DNA from 3 places in the Neorhizobium sp. IRS_2294 genome. Region 1 is predicted to be linked to each of the others. Evidence: predicted binding sites of a transcription regulator. Region 1 holds the regulator's gene; each other region holds the start of a gene.
The links. Region 1 encodes LexA, which represses DNA repair genes until DNA is damaged. Its sites were predicted from a motif close to TGTTCNNNNTGTGTTCNG; they were not measured.

Region 1 (7,445 bases):
CGTAGTTCTTGTAGACGCGGTGACCAAAGCCCATCAGACGGAACGGATCGTTCTTGTCCTTGGCACGGGCGATGTATTCCGGGATCTTGTCGACGGTCCCGATCTCGGTCAGCATGTTGAGCGCTGCTTCGTTGGCGCCGCCGTGAGCGGGGCCCCAGAGGCAGGCAATGCCGGCAGCGATACAGGCGAACGGGTTTGCACCCGAGGAACCTGCGAGGCGAACCGTCGAGGTCGACGCGTTCTGTTCGTGATCCGCATGCAGGATGAAGATGCGATCCATGGCGCGCGACAGGACCGGGTTGACCTTGTATTCTTCGCACGGCACGGCAAAGCACATGCGCAGGAAGTTGGAGGCGTAATCCAGGTCGTTCTGCGGATACACGAAGGGCTGGCCGATATGGTACTTGTAGGCCATGGCGGCGAGCGTCGGCATCTTGGCGATCATGCGCAGCGACGCAACCATCCGCTGGTGCGGATCGGTGATGTCGGTGGAATCGTGATAGAAGGCCGAGAGAGCGCCCACGCAACCGCACATGACGGCCATAGGATGCGCATCGCGGCGGAAGCCGGTGAAGAAGCGGCTCATCTGCTCGTGGACCATGGTGTGCATGGTTACGCGATGATCGAAGTCCTTCTTCTGGGCAGCCGTCGGCAGTTCTCCATAGAGAAGCAGATAGCAGGTTTCCAGAAAGTCACCCTGTTCAGCAAGCTGCTCGATCGGGTAGCCGCGGTGCAGGAGAACACCCTTGTCGCCGTCGATATAGGTGATCTTGGATTCACAGGATGCAGTCGACGTGAAGCCGGGGTCGTAGGTGAAGGCACCGGTTTGCTTGTACAGGGCTGCGATATCGATAACATCCGGCCCAATGGTGCCCGATCGCACCGAGAGGTCGACTGTCTTATCACCAAGTACGAGATTTGCGCTTTGTTCCGTCATTCTGATCCTCCAACCTGTTGGCGGCATGGCGCCCAGAAAGCGCCATAAGAGTTAAGCGTCGCAAGTTAGCTATATGATCCTAAAGGTGATGCCAAGCGCTCCTGCGACATTTTGTGCAGCGCGAAAATAATTTAGGCAGGCCACGTTTAAAAGATGCCCAACCTCATGGTGTGAGAGGCCGTAACGTGAAGGAAAACCGCAGCTTGGCGAATGTGTTGACGAGGAGAATATAAACGCGCAGGTTGCGTTTATCAATCACCGTCTCTGCAGCGGAGCCGGCGGGATAAACCATCATGGCGAATGGCGGAGCGATTTTTAAGGCAGCCATCAGCAAGCCGGTGATGCTTGCTTCGACACCGCACGCGATCGCACTCTGGACGCCCGAATCGGCATCGCAGACAATGCTCGCGGAAGTCCGGATGGATGGTCGAAACGACCGTCCATCCGAGGATGTTTTCAGGGTGTACGTGGTCAGAGACCGGCCCGTTTCCAAATGGCTGTGCACGTCGTTGAGCGAGGAGCTTTCCCACGGTCATGGGTTCCTCTTCCTGCCTGTCTTGCTGGGCGCCGGCGCTGCGATCTGGTTCGCATCTCCTTGGACGCCATCGCCGTTCACTCTCGCAACCATGCTTGCGATCTCGATGGTGACCGCACGGCTGACACGGTATCGCGCGCATCCACTGTCTCGTGCCAACCTTGTACTCTGCATGCTTCTCTCCGGTTCTGCGCTGGCAGCGCTCGAAACGTGGCGGTGTTCGACGGTCGTGCTCGATTCGCCCGTCACGACGACTATCAGCGGGATAGTCGAACGACGCGAAGCCGATGCACAGCGCCGCTGGCGCTATATCCTCAGGATCGAGCAGACATCTGAGCCCTCGCTTTCACGACCGCCACAGCGCGTCTCGGTTCTTGCCAGAAGCCAACACGAACCTGCAGACATCGGAGAGCGCGTTTCCGGCCGTGCCCGTCTGTCGCCACCCTCTGGCCCGGCGCTTCCCGGATTGAACGATTTCGCCTTCTCCTCCTACTTCGATCAAATCGGGGCCGTTGGCTTCTTTTACGGCGCGCCTAGCGTACAACCGGCGATCGATGACCAACCCGGGTTATGGTCGGACATGCAGCGAGGGCTTTTTGCGCTTCGCAGCGCAATCGGCAATCGCATCCGCGATACGGTCAAGGGGGATGCGGGCGCTTTTGCTGCCGCAATCGTGACCGACGAGCGCCGTGCAATTTCCCGTGAGACGACCGAGGCGCTTCGTCTGTCCGGACTGGCCCATATCGTCGCGATCTCAGGCCTCAACATGGCGCTGGCAGCCGGTATCTTCTTCGTCGGCGTTCGCTCCGTCCTGTCGCTGTTTCCAGGCTTTGCGCAGGCCTATCCGATCAAGAAGTTTGCCGCGTTCGGTGCGCTTGTCATGGCGACCGCCTATTACCTGATTTCCGGGTTCGGGGTTTCCGCCGAGCGGGCCTATATCATGATGGCGGTGATGCTGGTCGCCGTGCTCGTCGATCGACCCTCCATCAGCCTTCGCAACGTCGCCCTTTCGGCAATCATCATCCTCGCCATCTCGCCGTCGGAGATTCTGGGTCCGAGTTTCCAGATGTCGTTTGCGGCAACCGCGGCACTGGTGGCAGGGTTCGCCCTCTGGACGCGATATTTCGCGAAAGGTAAGGAGGAGACAAAAGGTAGCAACCGGTGGATAACGGGTGTCGCGGCGACGTTCCATTTCATTGCCGGGATCGTGGTGACGTCGCTGATCGGCAGTACATCGACGTCGATCTATTCGATCGAGCATTTCCACCATCTGACCACCTACGGCCTCGCGGCCAATCTCGCGGCCATGCCGATCATTTCCTTCGTGGTGATGCCGGCAGGTCTCGTGGCCATGCTGCTGATGCCGTTCGGGCTGGATGCTCCCTTTCTGTTCATCATGGGCGAGGGGCTGCGGATCGTCATTCGCATTGCCGAGATCGTCGCCGCATGGGGCGGCGATATTGCCATCGGCCGGCAGAACCCGCTTTTCCTGCCTCTGGCGACGGCAGGCTTTCTGCTTCTGACGCTGCTGCGCACGCCGCTGAGGCTGACAGGCGCGCTGTTCATGGCGGTGGCTTTGCTCTTTGCGGTCCGCTCAGGCTCGGCGCCGAGGCCTGATATCGTCATATCCGAAGACGGCGCATCGGTCGGCGTGATCCAGGATGACAAGATCACCCTCAATCGAACCCGACCGCCGGGATTTATCTACGATCAATGGCGGCGAGCGCTGGTGCTTGAGACCGGAGAACAACCGCTCGCCTTGCCGGTTCTTGCCTCTTCGGAACCAGCGCGAGGTGCCAGCCTTGCGAAAAGCGATGACAGACCACCTGGACCACATTCGCGACCGGATTTGACGCGCCGGGAAATCGAATATGTCAGGGGTTTTCTTCAAGCATTGAAGCCCGGACGATTCGCCTGTCTGCCGAAAATCCTGTGCGCGGCGCAGACTGCTCAGGACATCCGGATCGTCACCGTCGAAGACAACCGATACACCGGTCTTGCCTGCGATGTCGGTCGGATCATCGTCTCGCCCGGCGCACGCTTCGATACTTGCCGCTCCGGCGCCTTGCTTCTCAGCAGGCGGACGTTGCGCCGGACTGGCGCACTGGAAATCACCATTATTCCGAACGCGACAGCGCCAGACATCAAGATTACGGCGGCGATGCGAGACAGCGCACAGACCTCAAGCCGTCCGTGGACCGTCCACCGGTTCTATGACTGGCGAACGCGACAACTCGACTTTGGCATCCCGGAGGCTGTTGCTGCGCATCTCCGGGATGACACCGTTCTTAATGATAGCGGCGAATAAGGCCGACAAGCTTGCCCTGGACCTTCACCCGGTCGGGCGGGAAGATGCGGGTCTCGTAAGCCGGGTTTGCCGCTTCCAGTGCGATCGAGGCACCCTTGCGGCGAAACCGCTTCAGGGTCGCTTCTTCCTCATCGACCAGGGCAACGATGATATCGCCTGGACTTGCGGTGCTGGTATTCTTGATGATGACGGTATCGCCATCGAGGATGCCGGCATCGATCATCGAATCGCCCTTCACTTCGAGCGCGTAATGATCGCCGGAACCCAGCATCTCGATCGGAACGGCGATGTCATGGGTGTTGTTCTGGATCGCGGAGATCGGCACGCCGGCAGCGATTCGACCCATGACCGGGATGTTTGTCGAGAACGGATTGTCCGCCATGACCGGCGCCGGCTTCTGAGCGACGACCGGTTGCGTTTTGCCGAGGCTTCCCTCGATGACACTGGGAGAAAAACCCCGTCGCGGATGAAGGTTCGCCACATAGGCGTCAGGCAGCTTGATCACTTCGAGCGCGCGTGCTCTGTTCGGCAGGCGGCGAATAAAGCCACGCTCCTCGAGCGCGGTGATCAGCCTATGGATGCCGGACTTCGATGCAAGGTCGAGGGCGTCCTTCATTTCGTCAAACGACGGCGGCACGCCTGATTCTTTCATCCGCTCGTGGATGAACAGAAGTAACTCCTGTTGCTTGCGTGTCAGCATGGATGGGACCCTCAGAATTGGAAACAAATGCAGAACGGACGCTATATGTTCTATCTGTGTTCCGCAAGCCCCAAATTTTTGCTCAAGAATAGTCTCATTTCAGCGTTCGATCACGTATTCAGTTCGTGCGCAGCACTTGCCGAGCTTCCCGCGATAGCCAATGTTCTGCGGAATAAGACTTTGGGGGTGTAAGTGGGTAACAAGTCAGTCGATCATTTGGTTCTGCCCGTTGCAGATCTGGCGTCAGCGCGGGGGAGGTTGACCGCTCTCGGCTTTACTGTGGCACCTGAAGGTGTTCACCCTTTCGGCACAGCTAATGCCTGCATATTCTTCGCGGATGGCTCGTATCTCGAGCCGCTGGCCATTGTGAACCGTCGGCAAGCCTCGCTTGCGGCAAAACGAGGCAACGTGTTCACCGATCGCGACATCCGCTTTCGCGGCCAGCGGAAAAGGGAAGGTCTATCGGCGGTGGTCGTCGGGACGCAGGATGCAGCGGCCGATCATAGCCGTTTTGTGGACGGGCACATGTCTGCGGGCGAGATGCTTCAATTCTCCCGCCCGATGCAGTTGCCCGATGGTGGGGAGAGCGAAGTCTCATTCCGTCTGGCGTTCGCGGCAGTCCCCGAGGTCGATGACATCTTGCTGTTTTCCTGCCAGCGCATGGCCGCATTACCGGCAGATCGCGGTGGTCTAGATGAGCACGCAAACGCCGTTACAGGCCTTCGAGAGATCGTCTTTTCTGCAGATGACCCGCTGGAGTTTCTGCCGCTTTTCGAAACCGTGTTCGAGACGCAACCCGAGCAAGGGAAAGACGGTCTGCGGATCGAAGCTGCCAATGCCAGCATCCGCATTCAATCCAACGACACGTTCAGCGACGAGTTCCGGTCTTCGATGAAGCCCTTGTCATCGTCGCGCCTCGCTGCGCGCGGGATCATCTTCAAGACCACCGATCTCGCCGTGACAGAGATCACCCTTGCTGCTAATGACGTCGCATTCATCCGCAGGGATGGCCGCGTGATCGTGTCGGCAGCCCCGGGGCAAGGTGTGGTTTTCGGTTTCGAGGAATAGTGAAATGACAGTCTCCGCCAATTCTGAAGTGTCCGTGGGCGAGGGGAGTTCGAAAGTCGTTTTCTCAAACACGGCAAAGCTCTCGCTGATTGCCGGTCCCTGTCAGATGGAAAGCCGCGATCATGCGTTCATGATCGCCGGCACGCTTGTCGAACTCTGCAAGAAGCTCGGCATCGGCCTCGTCTACAAATCCTCCTTCGACAAGGCCAACCGCACGTCGATCTCCGGCAAGCGCGGCATCGGCTTGGACAACGCGATGGCAATCTTTGCCGATCTCAAGAAGGAATACGGCTTTCCGGTTCTGACCGACATCCACACTGAAGAGCAGTGCGGCCTTGTGGCGGATACGATCGATATCCTGCAGATCCCCGCCTTCCTGTCGCGCCAGACCGACTTGCTCGTCGCGGCCGCAAAGACCGGTTGCGCGATCAACGTGAAGAAGGGCCAGTTCCTGGCGCCCTGGGACATGAAGAACGTTCAGGCCAAGTTCCTCGAAAGCGGCAATCCGAATGTGATGCTGTGTGAGCGCGGCGCCTCGTTCGGTTATAATACGCTTGTCTCCGATATGCGCTCGCTGCCGATCATGGCGTCGCTCGGAAGCCCTGTCATCTTCGATGCGACCCATTCCGTGCAGCAGCCAGGTGGCCAGGGCGGCTCATCCGGTGGTCAGCGTGAGTTTGTCGAAACGCTCGCAAGGGCTGCCGTCGCAGTCGGCGTTGCCGGCGTGTTCATCGAAACCCACGAAGACCCTGACAACGCGCCGTCTGACGGTCCGAACATGGTTCACTTGAAGGACATGCCGCGGCTTCTGGAGAAGCTGCTGGCATTCGACGCCATTGCAAAAGGCTGACGGCGTCGAAAAACCGCCGAATTGACTGGATTGTAATCCGCGTGTCATCGACGATCTCACAATGTCGGTGACCCGCCTGTTCGCTGAGCCTGCGAATTCAGGCTCGCATATCAAACCGAGGAGAGACCCTTGACCGCCATTACCGACATCATCGCTCGCGAAATTCTGGACAGCCGTGGCAATCCGACCGTCGAGGTGGATGTTTATCTGGAAGACGGCTCGATGGGCCGCGCTGCCGTTCCGTCGGGAGCCTCCACGGGCGCGCATGAAGCCGTCGAACTTCGCGATGGCGGCAAGCGCTATGGTGGCAAGGGCGTCGAAAAGGCCGTCGAAGCCGTCAACACCGAGATCTTCGATGCGATCGGCGGCTTTGATGCCGAAAGCCAGATCCACATCGACAAGACCCTGATCGCGCTCGACGGCACACCGAACAAGTCGCGCCTAGGTGCGAACGCCATCCTCGGCGTTTCGCTTGCGGTCGCCAAGGCCGCAGCCGAATCGTCCGGCCTGCCGCTTTACCGCTATATCGGCGGCGCTTCCGCCCATCTCCTGCCGGTCCCGATGATGAACATCATCAATGGCGGCGCTCACGCCGACAACCCGATCGATTTCCAGGAATTCATGATCATGCCTGTCGGCGCCGAGACGCTGAAGGATGCCGTGCGCATGGGCGCGGAAATTTTCCACGTCCTCAAGAAGGAACTGGCAGCGCAGGGCAACAACACCAATGTCGGCGACGAAGGTGGTTTCGCACCGGGCCTGAAGAGTGCGCCGGAAGCGCTCGACTTCATCATGAAGTCGGTCGAAAAGGCTGGCTACAGGCCGGGCGATGACGTGCATCTGGCACTCGATTGCGCAGCCACCGAATTCTTCAAGAACGGCAAGTACGAGCTGGAAGGCGAAGGCCGTTCGCTCGAGCCGGAAGCAATGGCCGATTACCTGGCAGAACTTGCCGGCAAGTACCCGATCATCTCGATCGAGGACGGCATGTCGGAAGACGACTGGGCCGGCTGGAAGTATCTGACTGACAAGATTGGCTCCAAGGTG
Region 2 (7,445 bases), 1.4 Mb from region 1:
TCAGGATCGCCTTGGTGATGACGCCGGTGCCTGGTCCGAGCTCGAGAACCGGCAGGCCAGAACTTGTGTCGATGATGCTCGCCATCCGCTTGGCAGTGACTGAGGATGTGGGGATGATGGCTCCGACCTGTTTTGGACCGTCGATCCATCCCTTGAAGAAACGGATCTCCTCGTCAAACTTCCGGCCGAGCCGTTCCTTCAAACGCAGTTCCATCAGGTCGTCCCCTCCAGTTTCATCCAATGTGAACCGTTTTGCCGCAAACACAAGATGAAATGTCGCAAGCGGAATACGGCACAAAAAAGGCGGCTGGGGTTAACCGAGCCGCCTGGTAAGATGCTATACGCGCATCGGCATCAGCACATAGAGCGCATCGTCGCCCGCCGTATCACGAACCAGCGTCGGTGACCCCGCATCCGCCAGCATGAAGATCGCGTCGTCGCCGGAAAGCTGGGCGGTGATATCGAGCAGGTATTTGGCGTTGAAGCCGATTTCCATCGCGTCGTATTCGTAGCCGACGGCCACTTCTTCCGTGGCGCTGCCGGAATCCGGATTGTTGACCGTCAGCATCAGCTGCCCTTCGGACAGCGACAGCTTCACGGCACGTCCGCGCTCGGAAGAAATCGTCGAGACGCGGTCCACGGCCTTGGTGAAGCTCTGGCAGTCGACGCGCATTTCCTTGTCGTTGCCGGTCGGGATGACGCGCTGGTAATCCGGGAATGTGCCGTCGATCAGCTTCGAGGTCATGACGATGCCGCCGATCGAAAGGCGGATCTTGGCGTCCGAGACTTCCACCGTCACGAAGGCTTCCGGATCATCGACCAGCTTCTGCAACTCGCCCACGGTCTTGCGCGGCACGATGATGCCGGGCATGCCTTCGGAGCCCGAAGGCGCCTTGAGGTCTGCACGGGCAAGACGATGACCGTCGGTTGCGACGGCGCGCAGCTTCAGGTCGCCACCGGCCTCGATCGTGTGGAAGAAGATGCCGTTCAGATAATAGCGGGTCTCTTCTGTCGAGATCGCAAACTGGGTGCGATCGATCAGCATCTTGAGATCGGTCGCCTTCATCTTGAACGTATGGCTGAAGCTGCCGGCTGTGAGATCCGGGAAGTCCGTTTCCGGCAGGCACTGCAGCGAGAATTTCGAACGGCCGGACTGAACGGTCATGGTTGCGCCGTCGGCGCTGGTGGCGAGCAGCACTTCCGATCCGTCCGGCAGCTTGCGGACGATTTCATAAAGCAGATGCGCCGGCACGGTCGTGGCGCCGGCCTGTTCCACCATGGCCGGTGTCGATTCCGTCACTTCCAGATCAAGGTCAGTCGCCTTCATGTCCAGGCTCGCGTCGGACGCGCGCAGCAGGATGTTGGACAGGATCGGAATCGTGTTGCGCCGTTCCACGACGCGGTGCACGTGATTCAGCGACTTCAAGAGATTGGAGCGCTCAAGAGTAATACGCATGGACACTATCGCTTTCGACCGTGGCGATCCGGCTTGGCGGACCACCTGATATTCTCTGCCGGCCATTGCGCAGCCGGAACATGTGGACGGGCAAAATGGCAGACATTCGGATGCGAAAGCAAGAGCAGAACGGACCCTGCGCCATTTGAATTGCTTGTTCATACCGCACTTGCACACAGAAAACGCAACGCGGCGAAACCGGACGCGCAAAACACTGCCGGCCTCTGCTTGCCGAAGCCTGCGGCCTCGACCATAACAGGCGATGACCCTCGACCAATCTTCAGAGCAATCCACCGAAATCGCCGCCGAACCCGTCAAGGGACAGCGCGGCTATCGCGTCGGCAACACGTTTATCGCTTCCCGCCCCATCGAGCCGGCGCTCTATCTCGTCGCAACCCCGATCGGCAATCTCGGCGATATCACGCTGCGCGCGCTCGAAACCCTGTCCGGCGCCGATGTGCTCGCCTGCGAGGACACAAGGGTCACCCGCGTGCTCCTCGATCGCTACGGCATCGTCAATCGCCCCTATTCCTATCATGAGCACAATGCCAACGAGGCCGGGCCGAAGCTGATTGCGGCACTCGAAGCCGGCAAGTCCGTGGCGCTGGTTTCCGATGCGGGCACGCCGCTGGTGTCGGATCCCGGCTATCGGCTCGGCCAGATGGCGATCGATGCGGGTTATCGTGTCGTGCCCATCCCCGGCGCATCTGCCCCGCTTGCGGCCCTCGTCGGTTCCGGCATGCCGTCGGATGCTTTCCTGTTCGTCGGTTTTCTGTCTTCCAAGGATAAAGCCCGCCGCGACCGGCTTGCGGAACTTTCAAAGATCCCGGCAACGCTGATCCTGTTTGAATCTCCCCATCGCATTGCCCACACGCTCGTTTCTGCAGCCGATGTGCTCGGCGGCAGCCGGCTTGCCTGCGTCTGCCGGGAACTCACCAAGACCTACGAGGAGTTTCGCCGGGGCACGCTGGCCGAGCTTGCCGCCCATTACGGTGACGGCCACAACGTCAAGGGCGAGATCGTCCTTCTGATCGAACCTCCAGCACCTGAAGAGGCGCCGGGCGAGGTGGAGGTCGATGCCATCCTGCAGGACCTTTCCAAAACGCATCCGACCGCAAAGGCTGCGACTGAAGCGGCAAGGATCACCGGCCTGCCGCGCAAGGATCTCTATCAGCGCCTGATCGCCATGAAGAACGGGACCTGATGGATCGCGATGGCACAACGGGATGAGATCGGCGCCAGACGTCGCAAGGCAGAGCGCCGCGGCCATGTCTCGGAATATGTCGCTGCTGCCTATCTCCTGCTGAAAGGCTATCGCATCCTCGCCCTTCGCCACCGCACGAAACTGGGCGAGATCGATCTCATCGCCCGCAAGCGCGATCTCGTGGTCTTTGTCGAGGTGAAGGCTAGACGATCCGAGATGCAGGCGCTCGACGCCGTCTCCTTCGCATCTCAGAAACGGATCCGGGCCGCGAGCGATCTCTGGCTGCAGAAACGCAAGGACGTATCCGGGTTATCGCAGCGATACGACATCATCGCCGTCTTGCCGGGAAGGTTTCCGCGCCATTTCCAGGATGCGTTCTAGGCCTCTGGCAGCGCAGGCCCCATCGTCGGTTCTGCTGATTATCCGGGCCAAGGTTGCCTTTCGGGGTTCGTCGTCCTACATCAGGCGGGCCAATCCTAGGGGGCTGAAGTCATGGCGAAAATTCGCAAGGTCGCATTTCAGATGGACCACATTTCCGGCATCAACATTGCCGGCGATTCCACATTCGCCATGGCGCTCGAAGCGCAATCGCGCGGTTACGAGCTGTTCCACTATACGCCCGACCGCCTGACGATGCGCGACGGACGCATCTTTGCAGCTCTCGAGCCGCTGCAGGTGCGCGACATCAAGGGCGATCACTTTACCCTTGGGGAAAAGCAGCCGACCGATCTGTCGACGATGGATGTCGTGCAGCTTCGCCAGGATCCGCCCTTCGACATGGGCTACATTACATCCACCCATCTTCTGGAGCGCATCCATCCGAAGACGCTCGTGGTCAATGACCCGGCCTGGGTGCGCAACTCGCCGGAAAAGATCTTCGTTACCGAGTTCGCCGACCTGATGCCGCCGACACTGATCTCCCGCGACCCGGCGGAGATCGCCAAGTTCCGCCATGAGCTCGGCGACATCATCCTGAAGCCGCTTTACGGCAATGGCGGTGCCGGCGTGTTTCATTCCGCCCGCGATGATCGCAACTTTACCTCGCTTCTGGAAATGTTCGGCCAGATGTATCGCGGCGAGCCCTATATCGCGCAGGCCTACCTTCCGGCAGTGCGCAAGGGCGACAAACGCATTCTTCTCGTTGACGGCGAACCGGTCGGCGCGATCAACCGCGTGCCCTCGGAAACCGACAGCCGCTCCAACATGCATGTCGGCGGCCGTGCCGAGGCGACCGATATCACGCCGCGCGAAAAGGAAATCTGCGCCCGTATCGGGCCGGCTCTGCGCGAGCGCGGCTTCATCTTTGTCGGCATCGACGTGATCGGCGATTACATGACCGAGATCAACGTCACATCTCCGACGGGCATCCGCGAAGTGAAGAAGTTCGGCGGTGCTGACGTCGCGAGCCTCATGTGGGATGCAATCGACGCCAAGCAGAACTGATAACCGTTCACATCTGTTCTCGTTATGCAACCTGATGCACGCTGTCTTCGTCTCATGCGCGAAATTGTTCACTGCCTGTTCTTGAAATTCGCCAGCAATCGTGCAAGCTTTCAACCTGTAGCACGGTAGGCGGGAATATCCCCACCTTAGCTTGCGCATGTGGGCGGGTCGGAATGGTCGCGCGTATCAGAACGGTAGCATTTCAGGGCATTGAAGGCATTCCGGTCGATGTGCAGGTCATGATCGGCCCTGGCAAGCTCGGCATGCATATCGTCGGGCTGCCGGACAAGGCAGTGGCCGAAAGCCGAGAGCGGGTGCAGGCAGCACTGCATGCCTCGGGCCTTGCCATGCCGCCGAAAAAAGTCACGGTCAATCTCGCCCCGGCCGACCTTCCCAAAGAAGGCAGCCATTTCGACCTCGCGATCGCCGTTGGCCTGATGGCAGCGCTCGGTGCCGTACCCGGCGACATGCTGGCCGATTATGTCGTGATCGGCGAGTTGAACCTCGATGGAACGCTTGCCGCCGTCGCCGGTGCGCTTCCGGCGGCCATCAGCGCCAATGCGATCGGAAAAGGCTTGATCTGCCCAGCCGAAAGCGGCGCCGAGGCGGCATGGGCTGGACCCGGCGTCGATATTCTCGCCCCCCGCAGCCTGATCGCGCTCGCCAATCATTTTCGCGGCACGCAGGTCATGTCGCGGCCGCAGCCGGCGGTCCGTGCACCGCCCGCCAATCTGCCTGACCTTGTCGATATCAAAGGCCAGGAAAGCGCCAAGCGCGCGCTCGAAGTCTCGGCTGCCGGCGGTCATAACCTCCTGATGGTCGGTCCGCCCGGTTCGGGAAAATCCATGCTCGCAGCCCGCCTTCCGTCGATATTGCCGCCGCTTTCGGCAACCGAACTGCTCGAAGTCTCGATGATCCACTCGATCGCCGGCCAGCTTTCGGGCGGAAAGCTGTCGGACCGGAGGCCCTATCGCATGCCGCATCATTCCGCCACGATGGCGGCACTGGTCGGCGGCGGTCTGCGCGCCAGGCCCGGAGAAGCCTCGCTCGCGCATCACGGCATCCTTTTCCTGGATGAGTTTCCGGAATTCTCGCCCCAGGTTCTCGATGCGCTCCGCCAGCCGCTGGAGACTGGCGAATGTGTTATCGCCCGGGCCAACCACCGGGTCTCCTATCCGGCGAGCATCCAGCTCGTAGCCGCGATGAACCCGTGTCGCTGCGGCATGGCGGGACAACCGGGACATAGCTGCGCCCGTGGCCCGCGCTGTGCCTCGGATTATCAGGCACGTATCTCCGGCCCGCTGATGGACCGCATCGATATCCGTATCGATGTGCCAGCTGTCTCCGCAAGCGATCTGATCCGCCCGGCACCGGCAGAGCCAAGCGCCGGCGTGGCAAGGCGGGTGGCGGCCGCACGCGACAGGCAAAGAGAGCGCTTCGAAGGCGAGGGCCAGTACACGGTTCTCACCAACGCGCGCTGTTCCACCGCCATGATCGAGAAGTTCGCCGAGCTCGATGCGGGAGGGCTGCAATTGTTGCGCGACGCGGCGGAAAAGCTGAAATTCTCCGCCCGCGGCTATCATCGGGTCTTGCGGGTGGCGCGGACGCTGGCCGATCTCGACGAGAAGGATGGTATCGGGAGAATACACCTTGCCGAGGCGATCTCGTATCGGATGGCCGGGGAGCGCCCCACGGTATCCGCCTGATTGACCTAGATCGGTGTCACAGGATTCCGGCAGACGTCAGACGCCGGTGGATCCGAACCCGCCGGCGCCGCGCGCCGTCGCACTTGCCTCGGAAACTTCGACGACCTGCGGCTGGACAACGGGCGCGAACACCATCTGTGCGATCCGCATGCCGCGGGTAATGACGAAATCCTCGTCTCCCAGATTGATCAGCAAAACCTTCACTTCGCCGCGGTAGTCGCTGTCGATCGTGCCGGGCGTGTTGAGGCACGTGATGCCGTTCTTGAACGCAAGCCCCGAACGCGGGCGGATCTGCACCTCGAACCCGGCGGGGATCTCGAACACGAGACCGGTCGGCACCAGGGCGCGCTTGCCGGGTGCGATGGTCAGCGGCTCGCCATCGGTCACGGCGGCACGCAGGTCCATGCCGGCAGCACCTGATGTCTCGTAGGCGGGCAGATCCAGGTCCTGGCCGTGCGGAAGACGCAGGACATTGAGGACGGGTGAGGAGGGGGCTTGAATGGTCATTGGCCATTAGTTTGCGCCGCAGCGCGGCAGGTCAATTGCAATGGCGGGCTTTAGTCGCTAGATACCGCGGCAATTCACAGGATATAAAAGATGGCCGAAACCATTGCAGAGGCGGTCTCCCGCCGCCGCACATTCGCGATTATTGCGCATCCGGACGCGGGCAAGACAACGCTGACGGAAAAGCTGCTTCTGTTCGGGGGCGCCATCCAGCTCGCCGGTGAGGTCAAGGCCAAGAAGGATCGCATCCAGACGCGGTCCGACTGGATGAAGATCGAACGCGAGCGCGGCATCTCGGTCGTGACGTCGGTGATGACGTTCGAATATGCCGACAAGGTTTTTAACATCCTTGATACGCCCGGCCACGAAGACTTCGCGGACGATACCTATCGCACGCTGACGGCAGTCGATGCGGCGATCATGGTCATCGATGCCGCCAAGGGCATCGAGCCGCGCACGCTGAAGCTGTTTGAAGTCTGCCGCATGCGCGACATTCCGATCATCACCTTCATCAACAAGATGGACCGCGAAAGCCGCGACATTTTCGAGGTGCTCGACGAGGTCGAAGAAAAGCTTGCGCTGGATACGGCTCCCATCACCTGGCCGATCGGTCGTTCCAAGAGCTTCTGCGGAACCTACCACCTGGCCGACAACCGGGTGCGTGGTCCAGACAGCGAGGACGCGATCTCGGTCAACGGACCGCAGGCCGTCGCCGACCGTCTGCCGGAAAACGAACGCGCGGCCTTCGTCGAGGAAGTCGAACTGGCGCGGGAAGCCTGCCGACCGTTTGACAGGAAGGCCTTTCTCGAAGGTCACATGACGCCTGTCTTCTTCGGCTCGGCGCTGCGCAATCTCGGCGTCCGGGATCTGATCACCGCGTTGGCAGACTTTGCTCCGCCGCCGCGTGACCAGGTCGCGGATATCCGCACTGTGCATGCAAGCGAAGACAAGATGACGGCCTTCGTTTTCAAGATCCAGGCCAACATGGATCCGAACCACCGCGACCGTATCGCCTTTGCGCGCATCTGCTCGGGCAAGCTGGAGCGTGGCATGAAGGCAAGGCTTGCCCGCACCGGCAAGCAGATGGGCCTCACGGCGCCGCAGTTCTTCTTCGCCTCGCAGCGTCACATCG
Region 3 (7,445 bases), 1.2 Mb from region 1:
CCACGCAGATCCTGCCTGCGTTTCGCGATCGACGAAGATGCAGTTGAAAAACTCGGCTTCCTTGAAGGAGCAGTTGGAAAAGCTGCAGCCGATGAATTCGCATTCCCTGATCTTCGCGCCGTCGAAGACGCAGTCGTTGAACCGGCAATCTGCGAATTTCGACTCGGACGTGATGAAATCGGTCAGGTCTTCGGATGCAAATCGGAGGCCGATGACGGGTACCTTCATCGAGAATGCGGCTTCCAGCGACGATTTCTCCACCACGCAATCTCCAATGTCAGGCAGCGGCCTATACGTTCGCGCAACTTGTGGCGGTCACCGCCACATCCCGCGCATTCTTGCGGTTACGTCGATGCGGATCTGGTGGCGGGCCTGGCGTTCGGCTTCGGTCATCTGCGCCACCACCGGCCAGGCGGTGCTTTCGAAGAACTGCAGGAGCGTTGCCGGGATAAAGCGGGAGCGTGAGGCGTAGACGTGCCGGTCGCCCTGGGAATGCTGGCCGTGGGTAAAGAAGCGCTGCGGCGTGATCAGATGTAGATGATCCTTCGCCCGCGTCATCGCCACATAGAGAAGCCGCCGTTCCTCCTCGATCTCGGCCGTCGTGCCGGTGCCGAGATCGGATGGAATGCAGCCGTCCACGCAGTTGAGCAGAAAGACCGAGCGCCATTCCTGGCCCTTGGCGGAATGGATGGTCGAGAGGATTAGGTAATCCTCGTCCAGCAGCGGCACACCGGCCTGATCGCTCGTCGCATCCGGCGGATCGAGCGTCAGTTCGGTGAGGAAGCGTTCGCGCGACGCGTAGCCGGAAGCGATCTGCTCCAGTTGCAGAAGGTCGGCCTTGCGGGTGTCGGCATCTTCGTGGATGCGGCTAAGATGCGGTTCGTACCATCGGCGGGCGAGCCCGATTTCGGAAGGCCAGCCTTCGCTTTTCCTGACGGCGCCGAGCATCTCGACAAAGGCCGGCCAGTCTTCTCCGGACCTCGGAGGCGAGGGGATTTCCTGGAGTGCCGCCAGCGGTTCCGGATCGGCGGCGATCGCATCGAGGATCTTCGCCGCCGTTTGCGGGCCGATGCCCGGAATGAGCTGCAGAAGCCTGAACCCCGCAACCCGGTCACGCGGGTTCTGGGCAAAGCGCAGAGCCGCCAGCATGTCCTTCACATGGGCGCTATCGAGGAATTTCAGGCCGCCGAACTTGACGAAGGGAATGTTGCGGCGGGTCAGTTCCACTTCCAGCGGGCCGGAGTGGTGCGAGGCGCGAAACAGGACGGCCTGCTGCTTCAGCAGCATGCCGGTTTCGCGGTTCTCGAGGATCTTTTCCACGATATAGTTCGCCTGTTCGGTCTCGTCCTTGACGGTGACCAGACGGGGCCGCTCCTCCGACTGGCGGTCGGTCCAGAGGTTTTTCGTAAACCGCTCGCGGGCAAGTTCGATGACGCCATTGGCGGCTGCCAGAATGGTGGTGGTCGAGCGGTAGTTGCGGTCGAGCGTGACGATGTTGGCCGGCGGGTCGAAGGTCGCGGGAAAATCGAGGATGTTGCGGATCGTGGCGGCGCGGAACGAATAGATCGACTGGGCGTCGTCGCCCACCACCGTCAGCCCGCGGCCGCCGGGCTTCATCGCCATCAGGATCGAGGCTTGCAGCCGGTTCGTGTCCTGGTATTCGTCGACCATGACGTGATCGAACCGTTCGCCGACATCCTGCGCAATCAGCGGCTCGCTCATCATCTGCGCCCAGTAGAGCAGAAGATCGTCGTAATCGAGAACGTTCTGCGCCTGCTTGGCGTCCACATAGGAGGCGAACAGGTCGCGCAGCTGCGGTTCCCAGGCAAGGCACCATGGGAAGGAGGTCTTCAGCACCTCGTCCAGCGGCGTCTCGGAATTGACGGCGCGCGAATAGATCGCAAGGCAGGTGCCCTTGGTCGGAAACCGGCTCTCCGTCTTGGAGAAGCCGAGCTCGTGGCGAACGAGGTTCATCAGATCGGCGGAATCCTCACGGTCGTGGATGGTGAATTCCTGGTCGAGGCCGATCTGTTCGGCATAGATCCGCAACAGCCTTGCGCCGATGCCGTGAAACGTGCCGGCCCAGGCGAGCGCATCGGTCATGACGCCGGACTTCGCCCCCATCACTTCGCGGCAGATGCGCTGGACGCGGCGGCCCATTTCGGAGGCCGCACGGCGGGAAAACGTCATCAGCAGCAGGCGGCGCGGATCGGCGCCTGACACGATCAGATGGGCGACGCGATGGGCAAGCGTGTTGGTCTTGCCCGAGCCTGCGCCTGCAATGACCAGAAGCGGTCCGGCAGCGCCGCCATCCGGCACGTCCGAACCATGTTCGACCGCGCGGCGCTGGGCCTCATTCAATTTTTCCAGATAAGCAACCGACATTCAGCTTCCGCGGCTTGTTCTTGATGTGTTCGTTTCAGCTCTACCTGATTCGCCGGCATTTGCCGCAATCGGTCTCCATCCCCGTTCGATTCTTAAACTTGACTGCGCAGGTCGGCTTTGGCTATCGATGCGATGACGCTTATAAATTGGAGGCAAACTTGAAAATTCTGTCTGCTCTTTCGGCCGGAGCTTCGCTCGCCGTTTCGCTACTCGCTCTGTCCATGCCGGCCAACGCGCAGGTCGCCGACAGCCTGACGATCTACAACGCCCAGCACGAGGGCCTGACCAAGGAATGGGTCGAGGCCTTCAAGGAAGAGACCGGCATCGTCATTACGGTGCGCAACGGATCCGACCTCGAAATGGCAAACCAGATTGTGCAGGAAGGCGCCAACTCGCCGGCCGACCTGTTTCTGACGGAAAATTCGCCGGCCATGGCGCTTGTCGATGGCAAGGGGCTGTTTGAGCCTGTCGACAAGGCAACGCTTGATCTCGTTCCCGAGCAGTTCCGCCCGGCCAACGGTCACTGGACCGGAATTGCCGCGCGCTCCACCGTGTTTGCCTATGACAAGACCAAGCTCACCGAGGACAAGCTGCCGAAATCGATGCTCGATCTCGCCAAGCCCGAATGGAAGGGCCGTTGGGCCGCATCTCCGTCGGGTGCCGATTTCCAGGCGATCGTCGGCGCGTTTCTGCAGCTGAAGGGTGAGCCGGAAACCGCTGCCTGGCTGAAGGGCATGAAGGAGAACTTCACGGCCGTGCGTGGCAATTCCACCGCCATGAAGGCCGTCAATGCGGGCCAGTTCGAAGGCGCGCTGATCTATCACTACTACTATTTCGGCGATCAGGCGAAGACCGGCGAAAACAGCAAGAACGTTGCGCTGCATTACTTCAAGAACCAGGATCCGGGCGCCTTCGTGTCGATCTCCGGCGGTGGCATTCTGGCCTCTTCCAAGCACAAGGAGCAGGCGCAGGCATTTCTGAAATGGCTTGCCGGCAAGGGCGGCCAGAAGATTCTGCGTGACGGCACCTCGTTCGAATACGCCGTCGGCAAGGACGAGGCTTCCAACAAGGCGCTCGTTCCGATTGCCGACCTTCAGGCGCCAAAGGTCGAGCCCTCGAGCCTCAACAATGCCAAGGTCACCGACATGATGACAGCCGCCGGCATTCTCTAAACACCATCGAATCCTGTTGCGCACGGACATCGCAGGGCGTACCTGCGATGTCTCTTCTTTCTTGAGCACGCGATGACGTTTACCACCGAGAGCATGGTTGCCAGCCGGCCGCGCCGGAAGCCTGCGGGGAAACCCCTTGCCGGATCGTCATGGACGCTGGCAATTGCGGTGGCGATTGCCGCCCTGACACTGACGCCGCTCGGGTTCGTGTTCTGGGCAACGGTTGCGACCGGCTGGGAAACGGCATCGCAGCTGATCTTCCGTTCCCGTGTCGGCGAACTCCTGTTCAATACCGTTGCGCTGATCGTCTTCACGGTGCCGGTCGCCACGGTTCTGGCAACGGCGCTTGCCTGGCTGACGGAGCGTACTGACCTGCCAGGTGCAAAGCTGTGGGCCTGGCTTGCCATCGTGCCGCTCGCCATTCCCGCTTTCGTGCAGTCCTATGCCTGGATCGGTATGTGGCCGCGGCTGAACGGGCTTGGAGCGGGCGTCGCGATCTCGGTCGTGACCTACTTTCCCTTCGTCTACCTTCCCGTGTCGGCGGCCCTTCGGCTGATCGATCCGGCACTGGAGGATCAGGCGGCCTCTCTCGGTCTTTCGCCCGCTGCTGTCTTGCGGCGTGTTGTGTTGCCGCAACTCAGACTGTCACTGTGTGGCGGGGCGCTGCTGATCAGCCTGCATCTCCTGTCGGAATACGGGCTTTATGCGATGATCCGGTTCGATACATTCACGACGGCAATCCTTGACCAGTTCCAGTCCACCTACAACGGCGTTGCAGCGCATATGCTGGCGCTGGTGCTGGTGGCCTGCTGCTTCGTGCTGATCGGCGTCGATGCCGCCGTGCGGGGCCGCCGTCGCTATGCCCGGCTGGGCTCGGGCGTTGCCCGCCATCCGGTGCGCGCCTCGCTTGGCGTCTGGCGATATCCCTGCCTGCTGCTGCCGGTCGTGACTACTGCGGTTTCGCTTGGCGTGCCGGTGCTGACGCTCGGGCGCTGGCTGATCGCCGGTGGTGCTGATATCTGGCAATTCAGCGAGATCGGGTTGGCCCTTTCCCAGACGCTGACGATCTGCGTGATCGGCGGTGTGGCGACGGCTGCTGCCGCCGTGCCGATCGCCTGGCTTTCGGTGCGCCGCCCGACGCGTTCCAGTCGGTTTCTCGAAGGCTGCTATTATCTCGCAAGCTCGATGCCGGGCGTGGTTGTAGCGCTCGCTCTGGTGACGATCTCGATCCGGGTGATGCTGCCGCTTTACCAGACGGTGGCGACGATCGTCATCGCCTACGTCATCATGTTTCTGCCGCGGGCGCTGGTCAGCCTGCGCGCCAGCATCGCGCAGGTGCCGGCAGAGCTGGAACAGGCGGCCGAAAGTCTCGGACGTTCGCCCGCGCGGGCGCTCTGGTCCACCACAGTGCGGCTGGCGGCGCCCGGCGCTGCATCTGCCATGGCGCTTTCCTCGCTCGGCATCATGAACGAGCTGACCGCGACCCAGATGCTTGCGCCCAACGGCACGCGCACGCTTGCCATGGCATTCTGGGCGCTGACCAGCGAGATCGACTATGCGGGAGCCGCACCGTATGCGCTGCTGATGATCCTGTTTTCGCTTCCGCTCACCCTTCTCCTTCACCACCAGTCAAAAAAGATCGCCGGGCGATGACGCTGCTTACCCTTTCCTCCGTTGCCAAGAGCTACGGTTCCGTCGCAGCCGTTGCCGGTGTCGACCTTGCAGCCCAAAGCGGAAGCCGCACGGCCATCGTCGGCCCTTCCGGCTGCGGCAAGACCACGATTTTGCGGCTGATTGCCGGGTTCGAGGTTCCTGACGCCGGCTCGATCACGCTTGGCGGCGAGATCATGTCCAATGCGGACGCGCATGTTGCTGCCTACCGACGTAATATCGGCATCGTGGCGCAGGACGGCTGCCTGTTTCCGCATCTCTCGGTGCTCGACAATATCGGTTTCGGCATGGATGCGGATCGCACTGCCAAACAGGCAAGGGCTGCGGAACTGATGGAAATGGTCGGACTTGACGGGGCGATGCTTGCCCGCAAGCCGGATCAGCTTTCCGGCGGCCAGCAGCAGCGCGTGGCGCTGGCAAGGGCGCTTGCCCGCAGGCCGCGGCTGATGCTGCTGGACGAACCCTTCTCGGCGCTCGACATGGGCCTGAGGACCGCCACCCGCAAGGCTGTGGCAGACGTGCTGTCTGCTGCCGGCGTCACCACCATTCTCGTGACCCATGACCAGGCGGAAGCGCTTGCCTTCGCCGATGAGCTGGTCGTGATGCGGGCGGGAAAATTCGCCCAGGTCGGCACGCCGCGCGAGGTCTATCTGAAACCCGTCGACCGGGCGACGGCCACCTTCCTCGGAGAAGCGGTCGTGCTGCCGGCCATGGTGAGCGACGGGATAGCCGACAGCCCGATCGGCCGGCTAGAGGTTGCGGACGTCACCTATCGCGGCCGGGCGCAGATCATGATCCGGCCTGAGCAGTTTACCGTCAGCCGGATCGAATACGCGCCGGACAACGGGGTCTCGGCTGTGGTCAGCGACGTGGTTTTCTGCGGGCCATCGCTTGATGCGAGGATAACACTCGCCGGAGACGGTATCGCCGAGGGCGAGATTTCCTTCCGCCTGGATATCCCCGGCCGCGAGCTGCTTGCGTCAGGCGACCGGGTGTCGATCGGCATCTCGGGACGAGTGCATCTGCTTGCCGACGCGTAGTTCACATTTTTGCCGGAATATTTCTTCGCGGCCACCACGGCGCTGGAACCTGGAACCTTTTGTCACGTTGTTCCCGCATCAAATATGAAGGAATAATACCATGCTGAAATGGGCTCTCATCTTTCTCGTCATCTCCGTGATTTCAGGCTTCCTCGGCTTCTCCGGCGTCTCCTCTGCCACCGCGGGCATCGCGAAAATCCTGTTCTTTATCGCTATCGTGATCTTCCTGATCTTCCTGGTTCTGGCACTGACGGCAGGCGCCGTGGTCTTCTAAGAAAGACCCCAAGGATCAACACAGCAAAGCCGCCCTGGAGCTTCCACGGGCGGCTTTTGTTTGCGGTAAATTCGGGAAGTGAAGCGCTATTGAAGCGGCCGGAGCCCCACACGACCCCGGCCGCCTGAGTGCCACTGGCCGAGAGGCCAGCCACAAACTCAGACCCACAAGCTCCCGCATCCGCAAGCCTCGCGCTATTGGTATTGTTACGGATGGAAGAATGGTGACGGGACGTTATGCGGTCGGTTAACGGCTTGAAACGAAAAAGGCTTCCGGTTTCCCGGAAGCCTTTCGTGCCTTGCGGCTAATCAGGATGGTGGGCGTAACAGGGATTGAACCTGTGACCCCTACGATGTCAACGTAGTGCTCTCCCGCTGAGCTATACGCCCATCCGATGGGCGGCTTAAGACCACAGAAACCGATGTGCCGTCAATAGGCTTTTTCCGGTTTTGTGAAGTCTTTTTGACAGCCGCCGGAAAACCGGGCTTACGCGGCCAGAAGCTTGTTCACTTCGTCCACAAGATCGCGCAGGTGGAAGGGCTTGGAGAGAACCTTTGCATCCTTCGGGGCCTTCGAATCAGAATTCAGAGCGACTGCGGCAAACCCTGTGATGAACATGACCTTGAGATCGGGGTCGAGTTCGGTCGCGCGGCGGGCGAGCTCGATGCCGTCCATCTCGGGCATGACGATGTCGGTCAGGAGCAGCGAGAAAGGCTCTTCGCGGAGCCGGTCGTAGGCGCTGGCGCCGTTGTCGAAGGAAATGACCTTGTAGCCCGCCTTTTCCAACGCTTTCACCAGGAACCGGCGCATGTCGTTGTCATCTTCGGCGAGAAGGATTTTTGGAAGCATCTCGGGGACCGCTATCTGTCTATGAGTCGTGGCTGTATGGCCGTCTACACTCTC

Region 2: ACQY1K_RS01295 (YifB family Mg chelatase-like AAA ATPase) is a predicted target of LexA. The motif match lies at 4,169-4,186, and genes of this name have one in related genera.
Region 3: ACQY1K_RS13700 (ATP-dependent helicase) is a predicted target of LexA. The motif match lies at 2,401-2,418, and genes of this name have one in related genera.

What each region holds. Positions count from the first base shown of each region.
Region 1 is NZ_CP191439.1:1,640,095-1,647,539, forward strand. Features, by position in the region: gene gltA (citrate synthase) at 1-937, opposite strand, end outside; gene ACQY1K_RS07980 (ComEC/Rec2 family competence protein) at 1,231-3,780, shown strand; gene lexA (transcriptional repressor LexA) at 3,761-4,480, opposite strand; gene ACQY1K_RS07990 (VOC family protein) at 4,673-5,548, shown strand; gene kdsA (3-deoxy-8-phosphooctulonate synthase) at 5,553-6,398, shown strand; gene eno (phosphopyruvate hydratase) at 6,528-7,445, shown strand, end outside.
Region 2 is NZ_CP191439.1:246,233-253,677, forward strand. Features, by position in the region: gene pmtA (phospholipid N-methyltransferase PmtA) at 1-214, opposite strand, end outside; gene dnaN (DNA polymerase III subunit beta) at 338-1,456, opposite strand; gene rsmI (16S rRNA (cytidine(1402)-2'-O)-methyltransferase) at 1,719-2,660, shown strand; gene ACQY1K_RS01285 (YraN family protein) at 2,670-3,041, shown strand; gene gshB (glutathione synthase) at 3,153-4,103, shown strand; gene ACQY1K_RS01295 (YifB family Mg chelatase-like AAA ATPase) at 4,277-5,809, shown strand; gene dut (dUTP diphosphatase) at 5,846-6,316, opposite strand; gene ACQY1K_RS01305 (peptide chain release factor 3) at 6,407-7,445, shown strand, end outside.
Region 3 is NZ_CP191439.1:2,809,299-2,816,743, reverse strand. Features, by position in the region: gene ACQY1K_RS13705 (pentapeptide repeat-containing protein) at 1-264, opposite strand, end outside; gene ACQY1K_RS13700 (ATP-dependent helicase) at 316-2,385, opposite strand; gene ACQY1K_RS13695 (iron ABC transporter substrate-binding protein) at 2,607-3,557, shown strand; gene ACQY1K_RS13690 (ABC transporter permease) at 3,630-5,210, shown strand; gene ACQY1K_RS13685 (ABC transporter ATP-binding protein) at 5,207-6,268, shown strand; gene ACQY1K_RS13680 (DUF1328 domain-containing protein) at 6,369-6,542, shown strand; tRNA gene ACQY1K_RS13675 (tRNA-Val) at 6,857-6,931, opposite strand; gene cpdR1 (response regulator CpdR1) at 7,029-7,391, opposite strand.